Regions from separate parts of the Lacticaseibacillus rhamnosus genome, predicted to be linked through region 1. Evidence: predicted binding sites of a transcription regulator. Region 1 holds the regulator's gene; each other region holds the start of a gene.
The links. The regulator NrdR, encoded in region 1, represses ribonucleotide reductase genes. The targets are predictions, from matches to a motif close to ACACNATATATNGTGT.

Region 1 (7,820 bases):
TTGCTTCCGTCTTCGATAGCTACATTGAACCACAATGTCCGCTTTGGTGCAAGCAAGTTTCAGAAAATAGTTTTGCCGGCTCGATCGTTTCATACCGGCTTGTCATGATCTTGATCAATCTGCCAAAGGGTTCCGGCGATTTTCACCGTCAACGGTAATTTCTTTTGCCAAGAACCGTACCCGCTCCATAATGCGTTTGGCTTTTAACATTTCCGAGTTGCCCCGGTCCGTCCCTGCCAATGACTCGGTTAATTCGGCCATACTCTTGTTTGAACTGAACAGCGTCGGCATTTTCTCCTGCATGCGATATTGCAGAATAATGCCCAGTACGTCATCCCGAACCCATGGACTGATGCTTTCGGCGCCAATATCATCAAGCATTAAAATCGGTGCCCGCTTCACGCTATCAATCTTTTTCAACACGCTGTTATTGCCGATTGCATTCTTCATTTCAACGACAAATGTCGGTACATGAATTAATGTGGTTGCAATGCCGCCTTTGCTTGCTAAATCGTTGGCAATCGCACCTAACAAGTATGTCTTGCCAACCCCAAACGGCCCACTTAAATATAATCCCTGATGAAACGCCTTAGGATCGGCAACAACCGCTAAAACAAACCGGTTTGCGGCCAAAAGTGCATCAAGTCGGTCATCGGTTGGATCATAACTGTCCAAGCTTGCATCGCGAATATCTTTAGGCATGTTCACAGAGGTCACCAATGAGGCTTGCTTGGCCTCTTCGTCTGCCGCTACTTTCGCATCAGTCGGTTCATACGCCACATCAATCAAACCATTTGCCACGACAAGTTTGGGTTGATAGCCAGGCGCCAATGGTAATTCGCCTCGGGCAATCTTGTTACGCTCACTGACAAATTCATAAATCTTGGCAGTTCCGCGGTCAATGGCATCATTGGCTAAATCCGCTTCATGCTGCTTCAGGAAAGTCTGGACTTCCGGATCCTGCAATGCTTCTTTGACCATCTTAAAATACCGCTCCCGCCACTGTCGGGAATCCATCAACATGGCCAGACGCTTACGCATATCTTCCATTAGTTCTTACCTCCTTTATCACCAAGCTGCCGAAGTTTCTCCAATTGGGCAGCCAAGGTTTGCCGATCAGCTTCACTGACCTTCTTTTTCTTTGGCTGATAACCTTCCTTAGCCCAATCCGGTAGCTTTTCTTGCCGCGTGCCTTTTGTTTGAGTTTGACGACGTTTTTGGTCAGTCGCCTTTTGCTGCTCAAACGCATGGATCTGGTTTAAGGCAGCTTCCGGGCTGGTTACATTGGCTTTTAACCAGCTGTTGGCAATCGCATCCAACAACGCCTGATTAATACTGTCGTTGGTTCTGAGAATATAATCAATCAGAATATTAATCGTCGGTGCGTCAAAAACATTGCGCTCACTCAATTGCTGAATGGCGCGCAGTTCGTTGTTAGCCGGATACATGCGCGCGTTTTTAGCCTGTTTCGCCGCAGTTAAAAACTGCCGCGGTGGCATACTTTTGGCCCGCTTAAGCAATGCCTCATCAGCACTTGCTACTTTTGGCGTCTGGGTTGGAGTTTGCGGTTTGGCATGTGGCTGCTGGCGCGTATAGCTTTGTTCGGCTAGCCGGCGCAGTTGATTCAAATCGATTTTTCCCGTCATAACATCGGTTGCGCGACTGATCAGGCGGGCAAAATCAGGCGGTTGCAAGCCGTAAAATGCCGCTACCTGATATAGTGCCGCTTGATGTTTAGTCAGTTGTCCGGTTTGCAGATTGCTATTGGCCAACAACGATTTTAATAAGTCCCAATCGTAGCCATCCCCGCTTCCCAACCGTGGACGACTTGCCGGCTTTTGGGTCACGGCTTCTTTAGCGGCCACAACAGCCGGTGGTTCCTGGCTGAGATCATGGTCAAAGCGAAACACATCCAAGAAGCTGGCGGTAATCTCTTGCCATTCCGGACGCCGCACCGGTTTCAAGCTAAACTTGGCTACCAATTCATCGTAGCGATTCTCGCCCACTTTGTCATACAGCAGGAGTCCTAACAGGTCATCTTTGAAAAAGGCATCGGGACTCACCGGTGGGTAAAGTTCATACGCATAATAACGGCCCAATGAGTCAACTTGCGAATAAGTGCGTAATAACCCCACTGCTTCCAATTTCACGCGCGCAACAAACAGCTGCTCAATGTCAATATCCAAAAGATCCAGCAACCAAAGTTGCGGCCGCCGATCCGTGACCAAGGCGCGGTCTTTGACTTCTTGCCATAAGCTCAGGTAAAGCGCCATCGGAACCGGGCCAACTAAGGGTTGATAAAGCGAAACTGCCACTTTTTCGTCAAAGTCACTAAAATAACCTGCTTTGGTCAACACAAACCCGGCTTGCGGAATAAACGTATCAGGGCGCTGCATGACTTTCACCTCTTTTCAGACAACGGACCTGAGACAATCGCCTCAGGTCCGTTTTGTTGATTGCTTCAATTACGTTTACTTCTTAGTCTTTTCCTTCTTCATCATATCCTGAAGCTCTTGCATGAAGACGGACATATCCTTAAATTGGCGGTAAACACTGGCAAAGCGAATATAAGCGACATCATCGACATCCGCTAATTTCGACATGACATATTCGCCAATTGCTTGACTGGAAACTTCATTTTCACCGATCGCGCGCAGTTGATTTTCAACCGAATCCACGATCCCTTGCATTTGTTCCATGGTCACCGGCCGTTTTTCAGCAGCCCGGATGAGTCCTTTGAGAATCTTCTCGCGGTTAAATTCTTCCCGCGTGCCATTCTTTTTGATGACCAATAACGGGGTCTGTTCAACGCGTTCAAAAGTTGTAAAACGAAACCCGCAGTTCTCGCACTCACGCCGACGCCGGATTGCCCGACCGCCGTCTGTGGGACGCGAATCGACAACCCGCGAACTATTATGATGGCAATGGGGACATTGCACGACTCCACCTTCTTAATCAAAGTTTGATAGCTTATTATAGCACGTGCAAGCCGCTTATGATAGTTGCTCAAGCCGGTGAATCAAGGCTTTTGCCTGGTCAATCGTCGCTGCTTGTGTCCCGTTGTTATCGATCACAAAATCAGCCATTGCCGCTTTTTTGGATAACGGTATTTGAGAAGCGATGCGTTCTTGGGCAGCTTCTTTGGTTAAGCCATCGCGCGTCATCAACCGCGCCAATTGCACTTCAGGATCAACCGTTACCACCGCAACGCCATCAAACGCATCGGCATAGTCAGCTTCATACAAAAGCGGGATATCCCCAACAACGATGGCAGCACCGCCTGCTTTGGCTTGAGCAAGCGCTTGATTAATCGCTGCACGCAAATACGGGCGATTAATTTGGTTCAATGCTTCCATACGTCCCGGCTGCGAAAACACAATGTCGCCCAGTTTGGCCCGGTCAAGCGTCCCGTCTTTGCGTAAGACCCCCGGCCCAAACGCTTGGACAATTCGCGCAAGCACCGGTTGACCCGGTTCAACAATGCGCCGGGCAATCACATCGGCATCCACCACCGGAAACCCAGCCGCTTTAAATGTCCGGCTTACCGTTGATTTGCCTGACGCGATGCCGCCTGTCAGCCCTAACAAAAAGGTCATGCCAGTTGCCCCCTTCGATGTAGCGGCTGGCAATGCGGGCAATAATACGTGCCGCGTTGACCGACTTTGATTTTGACAATCGTGGTGCCGCAACGATCACAAGGCGTCCCTTCACGATCATAGACATGCAAAGCATCCTGAAACGAACCGCGATTGCCTTCAGCATCAACGTAAGTATGGGCACTGGTCCCGCCAGCGGCAATGGCGTCGTCCAATTCCTTGATAATCGCATCATGTAACGTGTGAACCTCCGCCTTGGTTAAGGTATTAGCTGGCTGCAGGGGATTGAGCTTGCTGAGCCATAAGACCTCATCAGCATAAATATTGCCGATTCCGGCCACAACAGTTTGATCCAGCAAAACCGATTTAATGGCTTTATGATGCCGTTTTAGTTTCTGGGAAAAGTCATTTTCGCTAAAAGTAGCAGCAGTCGGCTCCGGTCCTAGCTTGGCCAGCGCTGGCACCAATTGCTCCTGACCCGTGTGAATCAGCCGCATCCGGCCAAACTTGCGCAGATCGCGGTAACGCAACTGGCTGCCATCCTGAAAGGTAAACGTCACATGATCATGCTTATCCAGCGGCGTTTTGGCATCCGAAACAACGTAATAGCGGCCTTCCATGCGCAAATGACTGACAATCGCCATGCCGTTGTTAAGCCGAATCAGTAAATACTTACCGCGGCGATCAATCGTGGTGACGGCAGCGCCCACGACCTGTTTTTGAAAAGCTGTCAAACCATTGATGAGGATTTTCTCCCAGTTTGTGCTAATCGCGGTGATTTTTTTATCTTTGACTAACGGTAACAAGGAACGGCGAACCGTTTCAACTTCAGGTAATTCAGGCATAAGATCTCCTTATTTCGCATCAAACCAGGTCGGTCCATAATGACTTTCGACTTTCAAAGGTACCGCCAGCGAAACAGCCGAGTCCATAATCTTAGGCACTAATTGTCCAAGTTGCGCCATTTCAGCAGTCGGAGCTTCAAAAATCAGTTCATCGTGTACCTGCAGCAACATTTTCGCCTGCAGATGGGCCTCATCCAACGCCTTTTGCATGCGAATCATCGCGACTTTAATGATATCTGCGGCACTCCCTTGGATCGGCGTATTCATCGCCGTTCGTTCCGCAAACTTGCGCAAGTTGAAATTGCGGGAGTGAATCTGGGGCAGATAACGACGGCGGTGGAAGAGCGTTTCAACATAGCCATCTTCACGCGCTTTCTTGACCATATTTTCCATGTAATCGTGGACTTTCGGGTACTGTTCAAAATAACCGTCAATAAACGCCTTAGCCTGCTTCCTGGAAATCCCGATATTTTGCGCCAACCCATAATCGCTGATGCCGTAAACAATCCCAAAGTTCGTGGCCTTGGCTTGGCGGCGCATATCCGGCGTGACTTCATCAGGAGAATCGAGGCCAAAAATTTTCATGGCGGTATTCGCGTGAATATCAACGCCGTGTTTAAAGGCTTGTTGCATATTCTCATCACCCGAGATATGCGATAACACGCGTAATTCGATTTGCGAATAATCCGAGCTAAAAATCTGCCAATCCGGATGAGAAGGGACAAAGGCTTTCCGGATAATCTTCCCTTCATCCCGTGCTGGAATATTTTGCATATTCGGGTCAACGGAACTCAGACGCCCGGTTTGCGTCAGTGTCTGTAAATAACGGGTGTGAATTTTATGATCCGGCATTTGTGCTTTCAACAAGCCCACCACATAAGTCGAGTTTAGTTTGGCCCAGCCGCGATAATCCAGAATATCCTGAACAATTGGACTAGCCGATTTCAATTCGTTTAAAACATCGACACTGGTGGAATAACCGGTTTTGGTCTTTTTAATCACTGGTAAATTCAGCTTTTCGAATAACACTTCGCCTAATTGCTTCGGCGAATTCAGATTAAATTTAACGCCGGCTTCACCATAAATTTTTTCTTCCAACACCTTAATGCTTTGCGAAAATTCGGTTCCCATATCCTTTAAGGTTTGGGCATTCAACGTGATACCTTGAATTTCCATTTCCGCCAAAACCCGCGCCAGTGGCATTTCCATGTCCGTGAAAAGATCCGTCTGTTCCTGCTTAGCCAAATCTTCGGTTAAATCAGGACGCAAGGCGAATAAGGCCTGAGACTTACGAGCGAATTGTTCAAACAGCAGTTTATCTTCAGGCACTTGACGCTTAGCACCTTTACCATATACATCTTCATCGCGAGGCAAGTCATGATAATCATGGTCTTCTGCAATTTTACCCAGATCATTGCTATTTTCATCTGGATTAATCAGATACGAGGCCAACAAAACATCGAAGGCAATGTCAGGCAGATGCAAGCCAAGACGATGAGCGGCGACAATATTGCGTTTACCATCAAACACCGTTAAGTCGCGGTTTGAATCACCAAGCCACTTAGCAACTTCCGGAATCGTCAACAATGACACATCTGTACTAACATAGGTTTCTTCTTTGGTTCCGATGAAAAAGCCCACTTGTTCAGCGGTATGATAATTATCCGCTAACATTTCAATCTCAAAGGTTAACGGTTCGGTTGTTTTCGTGAGCGCCAAAATTGATTGGTCATCCAAAACGGAATAATGTACCGGTTGTGACGGTTTTGCGACATCCCCGCCAATTTTCTTCAACAAGGAATTCATATTCATCTTAGTATAGAAATCGCGTAACTTCGCCAAATCGGGACCGTTATACTTTACGTCTGCAAGATCGATGGTCACAGGTGCATCGCGGTCAATTGTGGCTAACTGCTTGCTCAGGTACGCTTTGTCTTTGTCATTGATGAGATTTTCCTTCATTTTGGAAGTCTTCATCGCATCAATGTTAGCGTAAAGGTTTTCGATACTGCCGTATTGCTTTAGCAGTTTTAAGGCCGTTTTTTCGCCAACCTTGGTGACCCCTGGATAATTGTCTGACGTATCACCCATTAACCCCTTTAGATCAATAATCTGAGTGGGGGTAATGCCAAGCTTTTCTTTAACGTGTTCCGGCGTGTACGCCTCAAGTTCATTAACGCCTTTGACCGTGACCTGCACCGTTGTTTGATCCGTCGTTAATTGGGTTAAATCACGATCGCCAGTCACAATCGTTGTCTGCCACCCTGCATCATCAGCACGCTTAGCCATCGTTCCGATAATGTCATCAGCTTCATAATCCTTGAGTTCATAATGCTGAATGCCCATATCATCGAGTAGTTCCTTGATATACGGCAGCTGCTCTAACAACTCGCTTGGCGTCTTCGCCCGACCGCTTTTATAATCCGCGTATTTTGCCGTTCGAAAAGTTGTTTTTCCGGCATCAAACGCCACCAAAGCAGCGTCCGGTTTAACCGACTTTAAAACAATCTCGAGCATATTGTTAAATGCGTAGATGGCATTGGTGTGCAGCCCATCTTGATTGGTGAAACGATCGAGTTGATTGTACAAGGCAAAAAAAGCACGAAATGCAATCGAGTTGCCGTCAATCAACAATAATTTAGTTTGACTCGTCATATATGAGCTTCCTTTTCTTCTCAAACCACCGCTATCGATGACATGAGTTAATTGTCATCATTATTGTACCAAATTCTTTGCCCTTGTGACGGCACGTTCCTAGTTAAGGGGGATCATCTCTCAGCCGTTGCGGTTTGATAGGTTGCAGTGGGCGGTGGCCGTCCATTGATACACGTTTCTTCGTGCAAAAGCTTACGTGTAAGGACATTGAACGCAATGGCAAAGACCGGACCATCATGCTTAAGGCCGCTTACACTCTGAGTCCTTGACACTCACTTTCTATAACGCGCTCCCCGGCGCAGGGGCCTGCGTGTAAGGACCTTGGTCGCAATGGCCAAAACCCGGCCATCACGCCCAAGGCCGCTTACACTCCGGTCCCTAATCGCGCCGGCTCGCGCCTACTTTCCATAACGCGCTCCCCGGCGCAGAAGTCTGCGTGTAAGAACCTTAAGCGCAATGGCCAAGACCGGGCCATCACGCTTAAGGCCGCTTACACTCCGACTTCTAACCGCGCCGGCTCGCGCTCACATAAAAAAAAGCCAGTTTCTGACCGGCTTTTGCTTTTATTAATTGTTGTTGTCGCCAACGCCTAGAATCTGCAAGATGGCGGTGAATAGGTTTAAGAAATCAAGATAAAGCATAAGCGCCCCGACAACGGCTAATGAACTGGTGGAAATAGTTGCTTGTCCATCGCTGCCAGCCGTCAAGTATAAGTTCTTCAGGC
Region 2 (7,820 bases), 600 kb from region 1:
TATTACCAAAAAGAGTGTGGATGGGGATGCTTTGTCAACAGCGACTTTTGATAAGGGGCTATTTGATGGGATGGCCTATATTGAAAAGTTGAATTATGCTGATGCTATTTTTGTTACCAAAGATAAAAAAGTTTACGTGAGCTCGGGGTTGAAAGATAAGTTTAAGTTGTTGAAGGACTCGGGGTATACGCTGGCGAAGTTAAAGTAAGTTGGTTAAGGGTTCACAATAAAGGCTTGACCGACTTTTAACCGCGCTGGCTCGCGCTCACAATAACGCGTTCACCGGCGCAGAAGTCTGCGTGTAAGGACCACGAACGCAATGGCCAAGAGCGGGCCATCACGTTCGAGGCCACTTACACTCCGACTTCTAAGCGCGCCGGTTCACGCTCACGATAACGCGCTCCCCAGCGCAGGGCTTGCGTGTAAGGACCTTGGTCGCAATGACCAAGCGCGGGTCATCACGCCCAAGGCCACTTACACTCCAGCCCCTAACCGCGCTGGCTCGCGCTCACTACAAAAGGGGAGAGTAGATGTCGTTACCGATATTTTTAGAACTGGTTGAAATTCGCACCAAACTGGCAAGTGTTTTGCCATTTGCGATTGGCACTTTGTTTGCAGTGACTTATTTTCACGCCTTTGATTGGCTCAATACGCTTTTATTTTTTACTGCAATGTTGATTTTCGATATGATGACAACTGCGCTTAATAATTTGATGGATTATCAAAAAGCCAAAGATGCTCATTATCAGCAGGAAGTGAATGTCATTGGTCGGGCTCAGCTTGATCCGGGAATGGTTGCCAAGTTGATTCTGGTAATGCTTGTGGTCGCTTCGTTGCTGGGCGTTGTGTTGGTCGTGCGGACGGATTGGCTGTTGCTGTTAATGGGGATGGCTTGTTTTGCCATTGGTATTTTGTATACTTGGGGGCCATTACCGCTTTCTCGTTTGCCGCTTGGTGAAATTTTTTCCGGGATCGTCATGGGATTAGGCATTCCGGTTATTGCAACCTATGTCAATATTGCCCCGGGACGCTTGCTTGCCTTGGATTTTGGGTGGCCAACAGTTGTTTTACGTGGTGACTTTATCGCCATCGTTGCATTAGGATTAGCCTGCATTACCCCGATGGCAACCATTGCCAATATTATGCTGGCTAATAATATGTCTGATATTGAAGAAGATCAGCGCAATCATCGCCACACGTTGCCGATGTATCTGGGCAAATGGTGGTCGCCACGGGTATACGCGTTGTTAGCTTATGCCGGCTTCTTAGCGGTGATCTTGGGCGTCATTTTTGGCGCGCTACCGATATGGACATTGGTGGTGGAGTTAGCCTGGCCGTTGGTGATTCGCAATGTGCATCGGTTCATTCGTGATCCCAGCAAACAGCGAACGTTTCATACCGCGGTGATCAACCTGGTTTTGGAAAACGGTTTGCTGGTTGTGGGTTTGGGAATGGGGGTGGTGCTATGACCCAGTCTTATCATCGGCTGACGTGGCCGCTATTTTTAGAATTTATTCGGTTACCGGCTAAGGCTGCCAGTATGTTGCCGCTGGTGTTGGGAATCAGTTACGCTGCTTGGGCATTTCATCAGTTTTCTTGGATCAATAGTCTCATATACGCTGCGGCTCAATTGGCTATTGCCTTATTTGTGACAGGATTCAACAATGTTCAGGATTATTTTAAGGCCAAAGATCGCAGTTATCAGCAGTCGCAAAATATTATCGGCCGCGAGCATTTGTCACCTTGGGGCATGTTGGCACTTACCATCTTTATTTTGCTCATCAGCGTGGTTTTAGGCATTATTCTTGTCATGCGCACCAACCTGAGCTTGTTAGTGATTGGCGCGGTCGGGGTCGGTGTGGCCATTTTATATACATTCGGGCCGGTTCCTCTATCACGATTGCCGCTGGGAGAGGTGTTGGCCGGGTTTGTGGAAGGTTATGGGACTTTCGTGATCGCGGTGTTTATCAATATGACACTACCGGGACCGCTTGACTTAACGCTTGACCGCCGCACGTTTACATTTGCACTTAATCTGGGCTGGCTGTTACAACTGTTGATCGCTGTTTTACCGGTGATCATTTTGAATGCTGCTGTCATGTTTGCCGATAACATTGCTGATATGGCGCAGGATATCAAAAATCAGCGCTTTACATTGCCATATTACCTTGGCCGAACCCGAGCTTTACGTTGGTACCGGTTGATACCCTTCTGTACCTTTGTTGCGTTACTGCTAGGTGTTTTGACCCGCAGTTTGCCATGGTGGAGTTTACTCGTTATGTTGACTTGGCCGGTGGTGAAGAAAAACACGCGGCGGTACACTAAAGCACCAAGCAAAGACAAAACTTTTATTTTTACGATTCAATCTTTAATGATCGTTGGCGGTGCTTTACTGTTGACCTTGTGGCTTGGTATTTTCTTCTGAGGGTGTGAGTTCAAAATATCAGACTCGATCATGGTAGTTGGTAGCAGTGCGATGGGTCCACCTTGTTAGAATATTAAGATAGAAAGCAAGAGCTGGCGGAGCGGTGGCGGGCTCAGTCGTGCCCACCACTCTAGCTGCGCGGTCGCCAGCCCTCGCCACCGCGGAGCCAGCTCGGAGTAACGGAAATCACTTAATTAGAGTAGAACCGAGAAAAAGTTGACACTTACCGGCGCGAACCTCTGCTTGCTATCTGTTTGTAATCTTGGTAAGATATTGGACGTGACTGGAGGGAACAAGATGTCAGTAAAGAAAGTTGCTTTAGCTTGTTCGGTTTGTGGGCAACGGAATTATTTTGTTCCCGAAAACCCAAAACGAACAGAACGGTTAACGTTAAAAAAGTTTTGTAAACATTGTGGCCGCGTGACGGTCCATCAAGAAACCAAGTAATAATGGAAGGAGCGCAATGATGAAATTTATCAAAAGTGTTTTCGCGGAAATGAAAGCTGTCACTTGGCCAACTGCCCAGCAGACGCGGCGTGATACGTTTACCGTCATCATGACTTCCATTATTTTTGCGATCTATTTTGCGGGTGTGGACTGGGTTATCAATGCAGTCTTCCAAGCCTTCTTATATTAAGACCTGACAAACTGCTTTATTTTTGCTATACTATGAGCAACGCAAAACCGCCTTCGATGACGGTTTTTTATTTTGACTCAAAACACTAAAAGGAGAACATTATGGCTGAAACAGTTACATCAGCAGAGAAACGTTGGTATGTCTTGCACACTTATTCTGGTTACGAAAATAAGGTGAAGACAAACCTTGAACAACGGACCAGCAGTATGAATATGGATGATTATATTTTCCGGGTAGTTGTTCCGGAAGAAGAAGAACACGAGCAAAAGAACGGCAAAGAGAAGATCGAAATGAAGAAGACCTTCCCGGGTTATGTGTTAGTCGAAATGGTCATGACGGATCAATCATGGTTCGTAGTGCGGAACACGCCTGGCGTTACCGGTTTCGTGGGTTCCCATGGTGCAGGTTCAAAGCCGGCGCCATTGTTGCCTGAAGAAGTTGCAAGTGTCTTGCATTCAATGGGCATGAGCACACGGCATCAGGATGTTGAGTTTGATGTGGGCGAACCCGTTACGATTATTGATGGGGCCTTTACCGGGATGCATGGTAAAGTAACCGCTGTCGATAAAGACAAGATGAAGCTCAAAGTCGTGACCGAAATGTTTGACCGCGAAGTCACTGCTGAACTGGATTTTGATCAAGTCGACAAACTGTAGGCAAGGCTCATGAGCAGCTGGTTTTGGCTCGTGATTGCAGTTGGCACTGTTGTGATTGCGGGCGGTTTAGCAGACTTTATATTACTGGGTCGTCCCGGATATGCGCCGGTGCCATTAGTCATGGATGCAACGCCGACTTTGTTCATCCCCGGCCATTTAGGTACGCGGTATTCATTCGGCCATATGTTGTGGCGTATGCAGCGTCGTTATGGCTTGAGTAAAGATGTTGTCGCGATTGTTGCCCCTGATGGCAGGGTGCGTTTGCGTGGTCGGTTGAACTTGAATCATCATGCTGCGGTGCAAGTGCTATTCACCGATAAAACCGTGCGCCCAGCTGCGCAATTACGGGGACTAAATCACGTGATTACGGCTTTACAGGCGCAACAAGCTTTCAGTCAGCTTAATCTGATTGGACACTCAATGGGCGGCGTGACGGCAGTGTTGTATTTATTAAGCAAACCAGCTGTGCCAGTCGCCAACCTAGTCACTATTGCTGCGCCTATGAATGACTTAGAAGTTGCTCAGCGCTCACCGATTCTAAACTGGTCGTTGACGCGTCAGGGACCGGAACACACAGCCCCAATTTATCAGCAATTTCAGCGCACCATTGACAATCTTCCTTCTGATTTGCGATGGCTGAACATTGCCGGAGACTTGATGCTTGGAGGTCGCCATGACGGCGAGGTTGCGATTAACAGCAGTTTTGCGGTGCGTTATCTGGTGAAGGATCGGATCAAGGACTATACGGAGGTCGTCATTCGCGGACCGCGGGCAGCCCACAGTTTGCTCCATGAGAATCGCCTCGTTGATCATGATATTGTTGAATATTTATGGCAGCAGCAACGCGATTTTTAGCTATTGTCAGAAGATATCGGTTGCGCGATAAGCAACGGCACATTATTTTTGGCATTGCTTAGGAACCTTGACCATGATGGCCAAGGTTCCTTATGTTTTACCCGCAAGTTGCTGTCACCGGAAATAAGGCATTGGCGACAATAAAGTTGCCGCAATGCTTGCTAGGAGGAAAATATGGCCCAAGTCTATCTTGCCGCTCCTTTTTTTGATCCCGCGCAGACAAAGCGGTTGAATCAGGTATTAGCGGCTTTAAATGAAAATGAGTCCGTTAGCGGTATTTTTTCACCACGCGATGATACTAACAAAGCAGGTTTGACGGAAAATTCACCAGCTTGGCAGCGACAGGTTTTTGGTGAAGATATTCGCGGCTTGCACCAAGCAACGGTGATGGTCGCGATTTTGGATTATATTGGCGAAGACCCTGATCCGGGAACCGCCTTTGAGATCGGCTATGCGTATGCGCACCACATGCCAATTGTGGCGCTACAACTGACGGACATGAAAATGAACCTGATGCTCGCCGGCTCCATTACCTGTTTTGTAACAGATATTGCCGAGCTGAAAACACTGGATTTAGATCATGTGCTCGTTCGTCCTTATGTGGGACCGGTGTTTTAGTGAGCGTGAACAGGGCCGCTTAGAAACCGGAGTGTAAGTGGCCTTGTCGGGCTTTGACCATTGCGACCAAGATCCTTACACGCAGGTTTCTGCATCGGAGCGCGTTATGATGATAACTGAAAACTTGCTAGCGTGATGTAACGCTGGCTTTTTTAATGTCATCCTGAATTTTTTAAAAGCCCGCCATTATCTGTTTGACCGGTCATCGTCAGCATTAACGAATTGTTATTGATTAATCTATATCTTGATATTGAATTCGTTTGGCTATACCATATCTTGTATACGGGAGGGACGGATATGCAAGTTATGATGAAACCGATCACCTTGGCGCCTGAATTCATTGCCGAGGTTAAGAAAGAAATTAAGCCGCACTGGGGGGAGCTTGGCTGGGTAACCTACAAGCGGACCTATGCGCGGTGGCTGCCGAATGAAGAGCGAACCGAGAATTGGGATGAAACCGTCAAGCGCGTTGTTGAAGGCAATATTAACCTTGATCCGCGTTTACATACTGCGGATCCGGATCCTAAAGTAGTAACGGCCTTGCAAAAAGAGGCGCGCAATCTTTTCAAACTTATTTATGGGTTGGCAGGCACGCCATCTGGCCGTAACCTTTGGATTTCCGGAACGGATTATCAAAAGCGTAATGGCGATGCATTGAATAATTGCTGGTTTATTGCGATTCGTCCCCAACCATATGGCGATTCACATATTGTGCCAACCGATTTTTCTGCTGATCAGCCTGCTGTTTCGATGCCATATTCTTTCATGTTTGATGAATTGATGAAAGGCGGCGGTGTTGGTTTTTCCGTCACCAAAGACAATATCGCCAAGTTGCCACCAGTAGCCAGTGCGGTTGATTTGACGATTGTCATTGATCGGCGCAGCGCCAGTTATGAAGCTTCACTTAAGATGGGCGCGGTTGATCGACAAGCATGGGAACAAGCCCATGCAACCGAACGCAACGATCGGTATGTTTTGCCGGATACGCGCGAAGGCTGGGTTTTGGCCAATGCCAAGGTGATTGATCACCATTTTGCCGCAACTAATCCTAGTGGCCAAACGAAATTGGTATTAGACATTACCAATATTCGACCAAAAGGCGCGCGCATTCATGGTTTTGGCGGTACGGCTTCAGGGCCCATGCCGTTAGTTGAAATGTTGCAGGATATCAATAACGTGCTTAATGCGCGAGTTGGCAAGCATTTGACAGCGGTTGATGCAACCGATATTGGCAATCTGATTGGTAAAACCGTTGTCGCAGGTAATGTTCGCCGCTCTGCCGAAATGTCGTTAGGATCTGCTGATGATGATGCGTTTATCACCATGAAGCAGGATCAAAAGCAACTGTATCATCATCGTTGGGCATCGAATAACAGTGTTGCGATTGATACCCAGTTTGAAGCCTACGCACCGATTGCGACGGCGATTGCCAAAAATGGCGAACCAGGTATTGTCAATCTCGACTTGTCCCGGCACTATGGACGCATTGTCGATGGCGAAAATGCCGCCAATGATCCGGATGTCGAAGGGACAAATCCTTGCGGCGAAATTTCTTTGGCCAACGGTGAGCCCTGCAATTTATTTGAAGTATTCCCGGTTGTGGCCGTGCAGCAAGGTTGGAAGCTAAAACAAGCCTTCACGTTGGCGGCGCGTTATGCTAAACGGGTCACCTTTAGCAACTACGACTGGCAGGTTTCACGCGATATTATCAAGAAGAACCGGCGAATCGGCATTTCGATGTCCGGTATTCAAGACTGGTTCCTGGATGATTTCGGTCATCGGGTTGTTTCCGGATTTGAACCGGTTGTTGATCCGCATACGGGAAAAATGGTCGAGAAACCGATTTACGATCCTGAGATTAAACAAGCGGTTGATGGACTTTATCGTACGGTGGTCAACGCAGATAAAGCTTATTCTGAAGCCTTGGGATGCGAACCGTCGCGCAAGCACACAACCGTTAAACCATCCGGAACTGTGGCTAAATTGGCGGGTGTTTCCGAAGGCATGCATTTCCATTATGCCGGTTATTTGATTCAACGGATTCGGTTCCAGGCCAATGATCCGCTATTGCCGGCACTGAAGGCATGTGGCTATCACATTGAACCGGATGTTTACACTAAAAATACGATGGTCGTTGAATTTCCGATTCGTGCAGCGCATGCGGATGATCCGGCATTTGCTTCGGCAGGCACGGTTTCGATTGCCGAACAAATTGCCACCCAAGCGTTCTTGCAAACATACTGGTCTGATAATGCGGTGAGTTGCACCGTGACCTTCCAGCCTGAAGAAGCTGACCAGATTGCTGACTTATTATCACAATATCGGCATGTCATCAAGTCCACGTCAATGCTGCCATACGTTGGCGCAGGCTTTAAACAAGCACCAAAAGAACCAATTGACGTCCAGACTTACAAGCAGAAATGCCAACAGATTCACGGTTCGGTTGCAGCGGTTTTTGCGGCTCAAAATGCCGATCATGATCAAAAAGATCTCGGATTAGTGGATCAAACCGATTGTGCTGGCGGTGCTTGCCCGATTAAATAAACGATATGGAGGATGTAGGTTCATGTTAAAGAAAGTTTTACGGTCACTGGTTGTCTTCTTCACTGCGATGTTGGTTCTTACCGGG
Region 3 (7,820 bases), 260 kb from region 1:
TGAATGCCAGCTATGATCCGTCCAAAAACGACATTACTTTCCCAGCCGCCATTCTACAGGCACCATTTTATTCCTTAAAGCAAACCGCTTCGGAAAATCTTGGCGGGATTGGCGCGGTCATTGCGCACGAAATTTCTCATGGATTCGACAACAATGGTGCCCAGTTCGATGAGTACGGCAACATGGCCAACTGGTGGCAAAAAGCCGATTTTGATCATTTCCATGAATTGACCCAAGCCATGATTGACGAATTTGACGGTCTGGAAACGGCAGCCGGCAAAGTAAACGGCAAATTAGTGGTTTCGGAAAATATTGCCGATGCCGGCGGATTAGCAGCGGCGTTGGATACGGCTAAACGGGAAAAGGATGCTGATTTACGCGCATTCTTCATCAATTGGGCGCGCATTTGGCGTTCAAAATCGCGTTTAGAGCGCGCCAAGATGTTGTTAGCAGTCGATGTCCACGCACCCCATGAATTACGGGCCAACATCCAACCGCGCAATTTAGATGATTGGTATACAACTTTTGATGTTCAACCAGGCGATGGCATGTACTTACCGCCGGAAAAGCGCGTTCAAATCTGGTAGCACCATCCGCATCGGCTCACTTGAGCCGATGCTTTTTTGAATCAAACTATCATTTTCACGGTCAAGCGGATTAGGTGAGCGAACACCTTTGCCAGCGAACACTTGCCAAGATAAAGGATGATGTGTGAAAGGGAATACAAAGTGCCGCTAATGGGCTATAATTGTTATAGGAAAGCACTTGTGATAATTAGGACTGATAGGAAGTAGGGGAGAACATGGAACTGCAGACGTTGCGCAACTTCATTGAAATTGCAGATCATGGCAGTATTACCGCTGCAGCCAGAACATTAGGTATATCTCAGCCAGGGCTATCGCGCCAGCTCAAGGATCTGGAAAAAGAGCTGGGCGTCAAGTTGCTCATTCGGGGTAATCGCCGCGTCACCTTGACCGAAGATGGTACCTATCTACTAAATCGAGCACGCGAATTGACCGCCATTGCCGAACGGACCAAAAACAATTTACAAGGCAAACATGCCTTGGGCGGTGATCTCTATATCGGTGCAGGCGAAACTAGCGGCAAACGACTCATGCTCCAGTTAGCGCAATCTTTGCGGCTTCAGTACCCCAGCTTACATGTCCACGTGACGTATGGATCAGATGAAAGTCTGGTAGCTAACCTGGAAGCCGGCATGTATGACTTTATTCTGCGTCCGGGTAAAGAGCACACGCAATATGAACGGTTGTTGTTACCCATGCGTGATGCGTGGGGAATCTTGATGGACACCGAGGATCCCCTGACTGATAATCTGTTAATTACGCCAAATGATATCAGTGACAGTGAACTGATCCTGCCACGAGCAACGCACATCCGCAATAGTTTTGAACATTGGCTTGGCCAGGGATTGGATCCAGCCTATATTGTCGGAACTTATGACTTAACTGCTGATGCATTAGGCATGACAGCAGTCGGTTTGGGGCGGGCATTGTGCCTGGAATACCTGGCTACCCAAACGTCTAATACTTCCTTGACTTTTCGTCCGTTAGCACCTGCACTAGCCGATCCGGTTGCGTTGGTCTGGAAACGGGATCGGGAGCTTTCGCGTATCGCGCAACACTTTTTGGAACTTGTCCACGAGAAGATTGCGTCTGATAAAACCGAATCGTAATCTCGTGGTCAGGTTATAAGCGAAAGCCGGTCACCATTCTACGCGTCATTTATCAGAATTGGCCCCAGTATTTATACGATTTCAGGCAAACAAAAACAGCCTTTGAGACAAAAATAATTGTCTGCAAAGGCTGTTTTACTGTCATGAGCAAGGTCATTTTAATCCTTGTGCCCTTTATCTTCAGTCGAGAATGAATAATCATCATCTTCCATTGCTTCGACCTGACCGAGCCGGTAACCATTACCGACCTGTGAGAAGAAATCATGGTTAGCCGTTGATGTTGAAATGCCGTTCATTACAATCGGATTAACGTCATCGGCGGTATCCGGAAAGGCGGTTTCCTGTCCCAGATTCATCAGGGCCTTATTGGCGTTATAACGCAGGAAAGTCAAAACTTCATCGGTCCATTTGGTTTTAGCGTAGAGATCGTTCGTATACTTTTCTTCGTTTTCATAGAGGTCGTATAACAGATCGTACATCCAATCCTGCAGTTGTTGTTGCTCTGCTTCCGGTAATTCATTGAAGCCTAACTGGAATTTATAGCCGATATAGGTTCCGTGAACACTCTCATCCCGAATAATCAGCTTGATAATTTCGGCCACATTCGTCAGCTTGTTGTTGCCCAGGTAATAAAGCGGGGTAAAGAAGCCTGAATAAAACAGGAACGTTTCCAGGAAAACACTGGCAATTTTCTTTTGTAGTGCCGAGCCGTTGTGATAGATGTCATTGATTTTGTTGGCCTTGTACTGCAAATGCTCATTGTGATTGGTCCAGTCAAAGATTTCATCGATCTCGGCAGGCGTGTTCAGCGTCGAGAAAATTGATGAATAACTCTTCGCATGGACACTTTCCATAAACTGAATATTATTAAGCACCGCGGTTTCCTGTTGGGTCCGGATGTTTTGGCGTAAACTTGCCATACCGTCTTGACTTTGCAGGGTATCCAGTAAAGTCAACCCGCCGAAAACGTGGCCAACGACCCATTGTTCATCCGGACTCAATGAACGCCAATCGTCCAAATCGTTGGACAAGGGGATTCGGGTGTCGAGCCAAAACTGTTCGGTTAATTTTTCCCAAGTGGCTTTATCTACTTCATCTTCAATTGCATTCCAGTTAATCGCAATATACTGTTTTACCATTTTCTTCGCTCCTTATGTAAAAACAGGGGAGATCCCCCTGTTAAAAGATTATCAAATTGAGCAACTTTCACAAGCGTTGCTGCCGATTTCTTCTTGGTCATCGGTATAAGTCCGGATGTAGTAAATGGACTTAATGCCTTTATAGTGGGCGTAATTCCGCAAGATATTCAAGTCCCGGGTGGTCATTTTATCAGTACGACCATCTTTCCACGGATAAAGGCCAGCTGGGATGGTACTACGCATAAACAACGTCATCGCCATCCCCTGGTCAACATGTTGCTGGGCTGCTGCGTAGACATCAATGACTTTGCGCATATCAATGTCATAGGCGCTTTGATAGTAAGGCATCGTGTCGTTGGAAAGCCCTGGTGCCGGATAATAAATGGTACCGATTTTCTTTTCCTGACGATCCTCAATCCGGTTGACAATTGGCTGTAATGAAGCGCTGGTGTCGTTGATATAGCTAATTGAGCCATTAGGTGCAACTGCCATCCGATTTTGATGGTACAAACCGTTTTTCATCACATCTTCTTTGAGTGCCTGCCAGTCAGCCTGCGTTGGAATGTGAATGTTTTTGAACAAGTCGCGAACCTTATCATACTTCGGCGCCCAGGTTTGATTGAGATACTTGTCAAAATAACTGCCATCTGCGTACTTGCTATTTTCAAAGTTGTGGAAGGATTCGCCGCGTTCCTTAGCGATCTTATTGGAAGCTTTGAGCGTGTAATAATTAAGCAGCAGGAAGTAGATGTTAGTGAAATCAAGGCTTTCCGGTGAACCGTAGTACATGTGGTTCTTGGCAAAATAGGTGTGCAGGCCCATCGCACCAAGGCCAATACTGTGGGCAAGGTGATTGCCATGCTGCACGGATGGCACAACGTCAATGTTGCTGTGATCCGTGACATAGGTGAGCGCGCGTACCATGGCTTCGACGCTATGACCAAAATCACGGCTGTGCATCAAGTTAGGAATATTCGTACTCCCCAAGTTGCAAGAAACATCTGTCCCTAAGACCTCGTACTCCTGACGATTATTGAGCTTAGACGGAACCTGCACCTGCATAATTTCAGAGCACAGGTTACTCATGATAATCCTACCTTCGATCGGATTGGCGCGATTAGTCGTATCGATATTAATGATGTACGGATAGCCGGATTCTTGCTGCAACTTGGAGATCTCGTTTTCCAAGTCGCGCGCTTTGATCTTGTATTTCTTAATATCAGGATTGGCTACCATCTTGTCGTATTCCTTCGTGATATCCACGTAAGAAAATGGCTTGCCATACGCGCGTTCGACTGAATAAGGGGAGAAGAGGTACATGTCAGCGTTAGCCTTGATGAGTTCGTAGTATTTGTCTGGCACAATCACACCAAGGCTCAACGTTTTCACCCGATACTTTTCATCGGCATTTTCCTTCTTAGCGCCTAGGAAGCTGATGATATCCGGATGGAAGACGTTCAAATAAACCACCCCGGCACCTTGGCGCTGACCCAGCTGGTTACTGTAGGAGAATGAATCTTCCAGCAACTTCATGACTGGCAAGACACCACTGGCAGCACCGTCAATGCCCTTGATCGGTGCACCGGCTTCACGCAGGTTCGACAGCGTCAAGCCGACACCGCCGCCGATACGGGAAAGTTCCAAAGCCGAGTTGATTGCCCGACCAATTGAATTCATGTCATCGGTGATTTGCAGCAGGAAACAAGAGACCAGTTCACCACGCCGCGCCCGACCTGCATTCAGGAAGGATGGGGTAGCCGGTTGATAGCGCTGATGAATCATCTCATCGGCTAAGTCAACGGCCAAATCTTCGTTACCATCCGCAAAGAAAAGGGCATTAGCGAAAACGCGATCTTTGTAATCTTCAAGATATTGCGTCCCGTCATCGGTTTTTAACGCGTACTGAGCATAATATTTATACGCAGCCATGAACGACTTAAATTGGAAATGCTGCGCGGTGAGAAACTGATTCAACTTCTCCAAAAAGGCCGGTTGATATTTCTTTAAAAAGTCTGCTTCATAATAGTGATGTTCAACCAGATACTTTAAGCGCTCCTGTAATGAAGCAAATTTCATGGTATTGGGTGCAACATTTTCGGTCAAAAAGGCCTGCAATGCTTCTTTATCTTTGTTAAGCGGAATTTGGTCGTTAACGGGAATGTTAATCTCGTTGTTAAGTGCGTAATAAGTAACCTCATCCGGACTAATGGTTTTTAGTGACATGCTAATCCCTGCTTTCGCTGCATTTAATCTTCCTTGCTAGTTTCGATGCGATAAAAAAACTGGCTGATCAAACAGCCAGTTGCTTCAAGGCATCCGGTCGGAACCCGGAGAATGAATCAAGCCCATCTGCTTCGAGAACGGGAACCTGCTGGAATCCCTTTTTCTTCAAGTAGTCGATGTATTCAGGTTCTTCGTTGATATTGTGTTCGGTAAATGAAATGTTATGGGTATCGAGGTAGCGCTTTGTCATCCGGCATTGCGGACAGCCATTGCGCGTAAACAGTGTGATGTTACGCATAGGTATCATCCTTTCTTGTTATCTTATGTCTTTTAGAATACTCAATATTGGGGTGCCTGTCAATGAAAAACACCATATCTTGGGGTTAATTTTTTTGATACCCCCGAGCATATGGTGTCGATCCGATTTCTGCTTACTTTTAGTATACCAAGATTGCATAGTAAACGCCAGTGGCAACCGGCAAAAGGACGCGTTAAATATTGTCAATGACCATCACGTCAACGTGGTCGCTACTTTGAAGACTTTGAATGAGCGGCAAAAATGATTCAAAATAGGGGTGGCCTCAAGCAGGCATTATTTAGCTAGTTTACAATCGCCATTTGCTATACTATAGCAAAGTTTGAAAAAGAAGGCGGCACCATGGCGTTTGAAGAAATTTTTCTAGACCGCGAAGAACGAGACCGGTTAGCGATTTACGGCACTTTACGCGACGCACCCAACCACCAGCTTAACATTGTGACTACCTCAATGGCGCGTGGTGAAAGTTATCGGCAACTTCGCCGGCTCATGGAGAAGGTAGCCGCTGATTTGCATGAAATTGATCCTGCTGCACCACCGTTATTGCACCGCGGTGATAGCAACATGACGGCACCGCCTGCCATCAGTCGCGTTCGTTATCGCATATTTTTATATCGGCGGTCACTGCCGGGGAAACTACTTGTCAAAACTTTGATGGCGCCCACGTCAACGCTTTCAGATCTATTGACTGAAACCGGGTTTTCCCGCGCTGCTTTTTTTCGCCGAATTTCCGCATTACGACTCTATTTGCGCCGAGCTGAAGTTTCGATTAATTTGACCCCGTTATCGCTGATCGGTTCTGAACCGCGAATTCGCCAAATCTATCGCCAATTATTGTGGCAACTGGTCGATATCGGGAATCCGTTGTTCGCCGATATTTTGCCCGAATCACGCCAACTCATCAAAGCGTTGCAAGCGGCCGGCATGGTACAACGCGATTTCTCGGTCGCCCAGTTGCTATTTTCAGCCAATATTAATTTGCATCGCCTTAAGGCCCACCACTCAATTGCCGGTACTTTGAACTTTTCTGCGCTCAAACCGCAGCCATCATTACCTAAAAAAATACCTGCACCTTTAGCAAACTTGCCACGAGCCACTGCTGAAGCCGAGATGCTCTATCTTTATCTCGGACAATGGCGGATTCCACGCTTTCATACGGAACAACAATTTGATGCTGCCACCTTGGTCGGCTATCATGCCGCTAACGAGACGCCAGCATGGCAAACGGTCGCTAAGATTCGCACCGAACTCAGCACACGACTCGTCGGAATTTCACCATCCGTGACCAATGATCTCGCCTTGGCAGGTAACTTGCTAAAAATTTTAATTAGCGAACGCATCTTCCCAGGCGGCGCTTACATTGATTTAACCAAAACCGCCAGTCCCATGCGCGCGTTTTATCCGCGTCTGGAGACAGCTATTAAGGCCTTTTTTGCCCGGGAACTGCCGACCGAAAAATCCCGGCCTGAAATCGTTGACGGATTCTATCAATTACTTTGGCCATTCATGACCGACAGTGCCGTTTCAGATAAACTCAAAGTGGCACTTGATCCCATGATGCCACAACCTTTGTACGAAACAGTCCGTCTTAATCTGATGCATCCCGCCTATATTCGACTGGTAACTGTTGCCCAACACCCGGACCTCGTGATTTCTGCTCAGGCGCTGGCTCCCGGTGAGGAACCGATTGTACCAGACACGCCTGTTTTTTATTTGGCAAGTGATCGGTTCGAGAGCTGGTCAGCACTTTATCAAGAATTGTTCCACCGCTCCCGTCAGCTTTTGCATCGTTAATCGGTGGCCGTTATTTTGTTGCTGGCAGAACCATCGGAAATTATATGACGAAATCACACTATAACAGACTCACCGGCGCAGAAGTCTGCATGTAAGGACCTCAGTCGCAATGGCCAAAGCCCCGGCCATCACGCCTGAGGCCACTTACACTCCGACTTCTAAACGCGCCGGTTCACGCTCACTTTCTATAACACGCTCACCGGCGCAGAAACCTGCACATAAGGACCTTGGACGCAATGGCCAAGCCCGGGCCATCACCGCCCAAGGCCACTTATGTTCCGGTTTCTAACCGCGCCGGTTCGCGCTCAGCGTTGATGAAAATAGGTCATAGGTGCATACTAATAGTATTAGGAGATGAAGTAACCATGAAACGTGACAAGAAAGCTGATGAAGCGGCCGTCATTGATATGAATGACACGCTGATGGATTACGCTCACAAACGTCAGCCGCATGTTGATGATCTGGCCGAAGAACTGGCTAATCGGGCCAAAGATAATCTGGAAGCGATCGATACTTATTTAAACGATGGTGGCGAAGCGCGCAAAGAATATCAAGCGATTGCAGAGGGTTATTTGCGCGATAAGTATAATCTTGACGGCGATGAATTACTCACGGCACGCGACGAGTTAGTTCATGCTGCGATTCATTACCTTCT
Region 4 (7,820 bases), 1.4 Mb from region 1:
CCAGGAAATGAGTAAATGACTTTGTATATATGCGTTACATTAACGCTTATATACAAAGTCATTTTTGCGCATAAACAAGATATTGAGAATCATTGTATCGCAGCAGTTGATTTTGATACCCGTAAGTTTACCCAAGCTCGATATACATAACCCAATGCGACCATTACAATTATTATAGAAACAGAAAAGAGGAAGCCGAATGGAAATTAATGTCGGTGCTGTCATCAGTGCCTTTCGGAAGCAAAAGGGCGTGACACAAGAGGCGTTGGCTGATTTTGTCGGGGTCTCCAAAGCCTCGGTATCAAAGTGGGAGACTGGCCAAAGTTACCCTGACATTACGCTGCTGCCAATTCTTGCTGCTTATTTTGATGTTAGCATCGATCAATTGATGGCATATGATGCTCAATTGCAGCCAAGTGAAATCAGGCGTATTTATACGTCACTGAAGCAGGCATTTGAAACTCAGCCGCCTGCTCGGGTGTTGACGTCCATTCGTAATTTAATTCGTCGTTATTATTCGTGTTATCCGTTCCTTTTGCAAATGGGGCTGCTGCTGTTGAATAACTATGACTTGTTACCTGGTGAATCACAAACAGCCAAAATGAAAACTTATGTGACTGAAGCACAGCAATTATTCGTCCGTGTGCACCAAAACAGTGGCGATCTGCGGTTGACTGCTAAAGCCGTTGAGTTGGAAGGTTATAGCCTGCTATTACTCAAACGGCCTGATGAGGTATTGGCGTTGTTGGGCGAATATGTCCCTGAACAATTACCGGCAGATAGTTTAATTGCCGGAGCGTTTCAACAAAAAGGCGATTTGAAACGGGCCATTGCGACGAGTCAGAGTGGGTTGATGCAGGACTTGAGTATCATGATGAGTCAGCTGACGAATTATATGACGTTGCTTGGTGACGATCCCCAGAGGTTGAAGAAAACGTATCAGCGCGGCCAAGCCATTGCCGCGGCGTTTGATTTGGTGCACCTGAATACGGCGGTTTGGGCGAACTTTCAGCTGGCTGCGTTAACGAGCTTTGCCCAGCAAGTGCAAGCAGACAATGCCGAAGCAGTATTACGCCGCTTTGTGCGGGCTCTGATGACAGGCGAGTTAACCTGGACACTGCATGGCGATGCGTATTTTGATGCTATTGACCCCTGGCTGAATCAGTTGGACTTAGGCCCGCAAATGCCGCGAGCTACGAGTCATGCTAAGCAACAAGTGATTACTTTTATCTTGGAAAGTCCAACACTGGCAGCTTTACGACAGCGGCCTGGGATTCGACCTTTGCTACGGGAATTAGAACAACTTAAGACACAAAAATAACGCGTTTATCGAAGCCATTTTCGGTGGACACATCATGGAGGATTTAGAATGCAAACAAATTGGGCGTTTTTTGGTACGTATTGGCCGTTTTTAGTCCCGTTAATCATTTTGGAGTTTGGCTTAATGATTACGGCCGTGGTTCATGTGTTGAGACATCCGCATTATCGGATCGGCAACCGTACACTATGGCTGGTGATTGTGATCTTCATTCAGATCATTGGGCCCATTGCTTATTTTGTCTTTGGACGGGAGGATCAGTCGTGACCATTTTGACATTGCAGCATGTTAGCAAGCGTTTCGGAAGCAAACAGGTGCTTAAGGATCTTAATCTAACCTTACCGACTGGGTCTATTTACGGCTTTGTCGGTGAAAATGGTGCAGGCAAAACGACCACGATGAAGCTCATTTTAGGCTTGGTGCGCGCGGATCAGGGGAAGATTGAAGTCGCAGGCAAACCAGTTCGTTTTGGTGACACGACAACCAATAGCGTCACTGGTTATTTACCGGATGTGCCCGCATTTTATCCTTATATGACGGCGCCGGAGTATTTACGCTTATGCGGTGAACTGACCGGGTTGCGCGGGGCGGTGTTAACTAAGCGTGTGTCTTCGATGTTGGATCGGGTAAGTTTGGCGGGTGTTAAGCAGCGGGTTGGCGGTTTTTCACGGGGGATGCGGCAGCGGCTGGGTATTGCGCAGGCGCTGCTCAATACACCACAGTTGCTGATTTGTGATGAGCCGACTAGCGCCCTTGATCCGCAAGGGCGCACGGAATTTCTAGCGCTACTGGCAAGTTTGCGCGGACAGACAACGATCTTATTTTCCACGCATATTTTAAGCGATGTGGAACGTATTTGTGATCACGTCGGCATTTTGCATCAAGGGCGGCTACAAGTGAGTGCCTCGCTGGCCGACTTAAAAAAACAATACGCCAAACCTCAATTGCAGTTAACGTTTGAAACGCCATCGCGAGCACAACAAGCAGCGGCTTTGTTAGCATCGCAGCAACATGACGGTTACGTAAAACAGGTGAGGACAAGTGGATCTGAGGTAACAGTTGCTTACTCGGAAAGTTACGCTGCAACGGCTGATCGGGTTTTGACGGCGTTGTTGACCGCGCAACTAGTACCCAGCAGCTTTAGACGGCGGGAAGCGAATCTTGAGCAGGTTTTCATGGAGGTGATCAAATGACTGCCGCGATGGTTTTTACCAAGAAGGAACTGATCGAAAGTTGGCGCACGCACCGCTTTTTGATTTTGACGGTTGTCTTTCTGATTTTCGGCATTCTAAGCCCGTTGATGGCAAAATTGTTGCCGGAGTTATTAAAAAGTGGACTAGGTGGCGTGAAGGTGACCGTACCGACGCCGACTTCCTTAGATTCCTGGACCCAGTATTATAAGAACCTCACGCAGATGGGCATTTATGTCTTTGCACTGATGCTGGGCGGCTGTGTCAGTCAGGAGATTCAACAAGGGACGCTTATCAATCTGGTGACAAAAGGATTGCCCCGCTGGTCGGTGATTGTTGCCAAATCCGTGGTTGGCCTATTGCAGTGGCTTTGGTGTATCGGCCTTGCATTTGCGGTGACCTGGGCTTATACCGCTTATTATTTCCCCGATACACACAGCCCCCATGTGTTATTAGCAGTACTGCCACTGGTAATCTTCGGGTTTTTCTTTTTGAGTCTCATTGTGTTCGGTTCGACGCTGGCAACTAATCAGTACGGTGGCCTGTTGTTCACGGTGATCATCGTGGCGTTGCTGTACGTGGCCCAGATGATTAAAAAAGGACACAATCTGAATCCGATCAGTTTGATCAGCGACAACATGAAAATTCTGGTAGATGCAGCTGATTTTGCTAAACTCTGGCCTGCAATGGTGGTGGCCTTGGTGATCGGCGGTGGCTTATTTTTCGCCGCAATCAAGGTCTTGAATCTAAAGCGACTTTAAAAAAGGACAAGCTGCTTAGTGAAGAAGTGTTTTCTCGGTAAGCAGCTATTTTTATGGCTAAGGAATGAATGGCTAACATGCGCGGAGGTTATAACTCGCTGCTAAAATGGTGTTATTTTAAAAACAAATCGCAAACAATCAAATGATGTAAAACCACTATATAGTGTATGCTTATTTTAACAAACCACAAAATTTGGTAGATATTCCGTTACTTTTGCTTCTGAATCTTGTATACTAAATACATTGTTACAAGTTTTGCAAGTAAGGGTACAGGAGGACTAGCCATGATCGAATTTTATACACAAATCAAGAAACGGGATGGGCGGATCGTTGATTTTGATGCGACCAAGATCAGCACCGCGATAACCAAAGCGGCAGAAAGTGTGGCGAAACTGTCACCGCGCGATGTGTTAACCATTGACCACTTGACGGATACGGTTACGGCTAAGATTCGCGATCGGTATCATGATGATGTTGAGATTGCCGAAATTCAAACGGTTGTCGAGCAGACACTCATTGCCGCCGAAAAGTACGACTGGGCAGAAGCCTACACGCAATATCGGCTGAAGCGTGATTTAGCGCGCAAACAGAAGCAAGACGTTAATTACAATGTTGCGCGACTGGTCAATCGCGATAAGAGCGTCGTCAACGAGAATGCTAACAAGGATAGTCGGGTGTTCTCGACCCAACGTGATTTGACAGCCGGTGCGGTGGCTAAAGCGATTGGCTTGAAAATGTTGCCGCCAGCCGTTGCCAATGCGCATTTGCGTGGCGACATTCATTGGCATGATCTTGACTATACCCCGTTCATGGCGGAAACCAACTGTTGCCTGATTGATTTTGACTATATGTTGAATCACGGCTTCTCCATTGGGAACGCCGAGGTTGAGCCGGCCCACTCGATTCAGGTGGCGGTGACCCAGATGACACAAATCATTGCCAACGTGGCCTCCAGTCAATATGGTGGCTGTTCCAGTGACCGGACAGATCAGGTGCTAGCGCCGTTTGCCGAGAAAAATTACCAGAAGCATTTGCGTGAATTCGGCGATGTGATTGATGATCCCACCACCCTCAAAGCGTTGGCAGTGAAGCAGACTAAGAAGGATATTTATGATGCCTTGCAAACGCTGGAATATCAGGTTAACACCCTTTATTCAACGCAAGGACAGACCCCGTTTGTGACCGTGGGCTTTGGTCTTGGCACTAGCTGGATTGAACGTGAAATTCAAAAGGATATTTTGAAAATCCGAATTCTGGGTCTGGGCAAGGAACGCCGGACAGCGATTTTCCCGAAACTTGTCTTCACGTTAAAACGCGGCTTGAACCTTAATTCGGAAGACCCGAACTACGACATCAAACAGTTGGCGATTGAGTGCGCCACCAAGCGGATGTATCCTGATGTGGTTTCCTATGACACAATCAAGCGGCTGACTGGCTCTTTCAAAGCGCCGATGGGTTGTCGCAGTTTCCTGCAAGGCTGGACTGATCCGAAAACAGGTAAGGAAGTCAATGCCGGGCGCATGAATCTCGGCGTTATTACGGTTAACCTACCGCGGATTGCTATGGAGTCCAAAGGCGATAAAGATAAGTTTTGGAAGATTTTTGAAGAACGGATGCGCATCTGCAAGGAAGGTTTGCTTTACAAGATTGAACGAACCAAACAAGCCACGCCGGAAAGTGCCCCGATTCTTTACAAGTATGGTGCATTTGGCCACCGCTTAGCCGATACCGATAGCATTGACGATCTTTTCAAAAATGGTCGCGCCACCGTATCACTTGGCTACATCGGTCTGTATGAGGTCGGAACGGTTTTCTATGGCTCCGCATGGGAGAAGAATCCTGATGCCAAGGCCTTTTCCGTTTCGATTGTGAAGGCGCTGGATGATCATTGCAAGGCCTGGGAGAAACAATACGGCTATCACTTCTCGGTTTACGGCACTCCAAGCGAATCACTGACTGACACCTTCTGCCGCGAAGACACTAAGAAGTTCGGCATCGTCAAGGACATCACCGACAAGGAATACTACACCAACAGTTTCCACTATGACGTCCGCAAGTCACCCACACCATTTGAAAAGCTCGACTTTGAAAAGGACTATCCGCAATACAGTGCCGGTGGCTTCATCCACTATTGCGAATACCCGAACCTGAAGCAAAATCCTAAGGCACTGGAAGCGGTGTGGGACTATGCATACGATAAAATCGGTTATCTTGGCACCAACACCCCGATTGATCAATGCTTCAAATGCGGTTTTAAAGGCGAGTTCACAGCGACAGCCAAGGGATATGAATGCCCGGAATGCGGCAACCACGACCCGGCTACCTGCGATGTCGTCAAGCGGCTCTGCGGTTACCTTGGAAATCCCAACAAGCGGCCAATGGTCCACGGACGGCAGGAAGAAATCATCCACCGCAAGAAACATATTACGTTCAGCCTGAATCAGGTGGCCAATCGCCGCGATAAGTAGGGTTGATCAAAGTGGCATGGAAAAAGATAATAGGAGCGATCGTCTGGAGATCAGACGGTCGTTTTTGTTTTCTAGAGACTGAATATAAATAGTAATCGGAGACTTTTCATTCCGCCCATTCGCGTGTAGAATCCAAGGCAAGTTCTTGCTGACGGTTAGGCTAGCGTGATTGGAGGTGTGCCATGATAGCTGGTGTATTTACTGTTAAACAATGGCAAACAGCGGAGCAATGGAATAACGGGTGGCTGATTGTTGCGATTATTGTCATTTTATTCATTATCTTCTGCCTCCTACTCGTTTCTTTTTATGTACCCAATCCCTGGAAGCGGCGGATTATCGTACCTGCTATCCTTATTTGCATGAGTTTGACGGTTTACAGCTGGTTGCGAAAGGGACAATGCGGCTAATTACCAATTTAATCAATGGGCCGCAAAAATCACACCGCAGATCCGCACTAAGAAAGCGGCTCTATTTACTTATGTCTCCGTCCCGGAAAGTGAAGTTAAAGGGTATCGGGCATTAAATGATTACCCGGCGCTTACAAGCTTACCCATGTATACGCGTCACCGAGTTATAGCATCAGTGGTCTATCTTGGGCGTGATGACAATGCGCGCTACTTTAAGTTAGACGGCTTAGTTTATCGTTATTCCGGACCAATACAGATCGGCGAACAGGCGGCTTTAAGCGGTTATCGTTTTCGGTTAAAGGATCGCGGCTATACTCAAATGGGATTCATAAATCCATCCAAGAATTTTACAGCCGCTCTAGTGATCCCGCGAAATCGGATTGAGCAGCATTACCATCCGTCTAAGGAGGTCGTCGTGACACTCGAGAAGATGGATGGTGAATGGACGACGGAAAAGGTCTACCGAAAGTGAAAAGTTTGCGCAGTCATTTTGCAGGCTGGCGTTTTGGCCAGATGGGCTTTGTTAGGATAAGCAAGCCTGCGCCGGCGATGATGATCAAGATTAATTGAAGGTCTATGCCGTTAAACCAGACGAGGACGAGTCCTGTTAGTAAATTGAGCAATCCTAGTGCAGAGAAACCGACACCCATGAAACGGCGACTTCTAACAGACCAGTCGGCAAAAATATCCACCGATTTTGGCGTTATCGCATAGCTGAAACTAAATTGGACAGCAACGAATACCCACCATATGAGCTCTGCAAGCCATCGCGGGAAAAAGCCAAACATAGTCGTTGCCGCCATACCAGCCATCATGGCATCAGCAGTTGTCAAAACAGCCATAACGAGCTGATGTCGGCTCACTTTACTATCCTTAATAAGTTTTTCGTTTAACTCAGAATCGTCGAGGATCAGGGTATCAAGCGACACCGAAAAGATCCGGGCAATTTGAGTCACTGTTTCTAAGTCCGGTAAGTTGCGTTCATTTTCCCAGTTAGATACCGTGTGCCGCGAAACGTGTAATTGTTGTGCCAAGTCAGCTTGCGTCATGCTGTGTGCGATGCGAATCTGCTGAAGCTGTTTTGAAAAGTTCAAGATAACCACCTCGCTTGGTTTGATTGTGGCAGAGGAGGTCAGAAACAGCAAGGCAAGGAGAAGATCCGCAGCGCGCGTTATTCGAGACAGGACTATTACCCGGGGAATTTTGCATTCGGTGGCTGGTGAAAACCGATGACCAAAGCAAAAAATTAAAATAAATGGCGATTTGTTAGCAGTTTCTGTTCTTGCACTAATCACCATAATGTTTGACAAGTAAATCATCATGCTTGTGATCACCGCACATTTCATGCTATACTCCATTCGGTGCCAAACCACGGTGAGTTCGTAACGATCGGCGCGTATGCGTTCAGAAGGTCGAAGCGGCTCGCCATTTTTTTATGAGCGCGAGCCGGCGCGGTTAGAAGTCGGAGTGTAAGGACCTCAGGCGTGATGGCCGGGCTTTGGCAATTGCGCCTGAGGTCCTTACACGCAGACTTCTGCGCCGGGGAGCGCGTTATAGAACGCAAAGGCAAACAAAGCTCCCAAATAGAACGCATTCCAGTCTCCACCCACAATGTCACAACACCAAAAAACCGCAGCCATCTCAAAAACGGCTGCGGTTAAACATATCACTAAGTT

Region 2: nrdJ (ribonucleoside-triphosphate reductase, adenosylcobalamin-dependent) is a predicted target of NrdR. The motif match lies at 5,458-5,473, and genes of this name have one in related genera.
Region 3: nrdH (glutaredoxin-like protein NrdH) is a predicted target of NrdR. The motif match lies at 5,423-5,438, and genes of this name have one in related genera.
Region 4: nrdD (anaerobic ribonucleoside-triphosphate reductase) is a predicted target of NrdR. The motif match lies at 3,423-3,438, and genes of this name have one in related genera.

Annotation. Positions count from the first base shown of each region.
Region 1 covers NZ_LR134331.1:1,749,144-1,756,963, forward strand. The annotation lists gene dnaI (primosomal protein DnaI) at 115-1,050, opposite strand; gene EL173_RS08940 (replication initiation and membrane attachment family protein) at 1,050-2,396, opposite strand; gene nrdR (transcriptional regulator NrdR) at 2,472-2,939, opposite strand; gene coaE (dephospho-CoA kinase) at 2,994-3,596, opposite strand; gene mutM (DNA-formamidopyrimidine glycosylase) at 3,593-4,441, opposite strand; gene polA (DNA polymerase I) at 4,451-7,096, opposite strand; gene EL173_RS08970 (Bax inhibitor-1/YccA family protein) at 7,663-7,820, opposite strand, start outside.
Region 2 covers NZ_LR134331.1:2,346,546-2,354,365, reverse strand. The annotation lists gene EL173_RS11770 (FAD:protein FMN transferase) at 1-208, shown strand, start outside; gene menA (1,4-dihydroxy-2-naphthoate polyprenyltransferase) at 531-1,469, shown strand; gene EL173_RS11760 (UbiA family prenyltransferase) at 1,466-2,425, shown strand; gene rpmG (50S ribosomal protein L33) at 2,723-2,872, shown strand; gene secE (preprotein translocase subunit SecE) at 2,892-3,062, shown strand; gene nusG (transcription termination/antitermination protein NusG) at 3,164-3,718, shown strand; gene EL173_RS11740 (alpha/beta fold hydrolase) at 3,728-4,573, shown strand; gene EL173_RS11735 (nucleoside 2-deoxyribosyltransferase) at 4,748-5,191, shown strand; gene nrdJ (ribonucleoside-triphosphate reductase, adenosylcobalamin-dependent) at 5,489-7,735, shown strand; gene EL173_RS11725 (DUF4430 domain-containing protein) at 7,758-7,820, shown strand, end outside.
Region 3 covers NZ_LR134331.1:1,487,363-1,495,182, reverse strand. The annotation lists gene EL173_RS07690 (M13 family metallopeptidase) at 1-587, shown strand, start outside; gene EL173_RS07685 (LysR family transcriptional regulator) at 803-1,693, shown strand; gene nrdF (class 1b ribonucleoside-diphosphate reductase subunit beta) at 1,852-2,832, opposite strand; gene nrdE (class 1b ribonucleoside-diphosphate reductase subunit alpha) at 2,884-5,055, opposite strand; gene nrdH (glutaredoxin-like protein NrdH) at 5,123-5,353, opposite strand; gene EL173_RS07665 (helix-turn-helix domain-containing protein) at 5,714-7,165, shown strand; gene EL173_RS07655 (hypothetical protein) at 7,531-7,820, shown strand, end outside.
Region 4 covers NZ_LR134331.1:156,995-164,814, forward strand. The annotation lists gene EL173_RS00725 (helix-turn-helix domain-containing protein) at 200-1,321, shown strand; gene EL173_RS00730 (PLDc N-terminal domain-containing protein) at 1,370-1,585, shown strand; gene EL173_RS00735 (ABC transporter ATP-binding protein) at 1,582-2,511, shown strand; gene EL173_RS00740 (ABC transporter permease) at 2,508-3,269, shown strand; gene nrdD (anaerobic ribonucleoside-triphosphate reductase) at 3,554-5,737, shown strand; partial or broken gene EL173_RS15370 (hypothetical protein) at 5,920-6,616, shown strand; gene EL173_RS00755 (helix-turn-helix transcriptional regulator) at 6,630-7,238, opposite strand.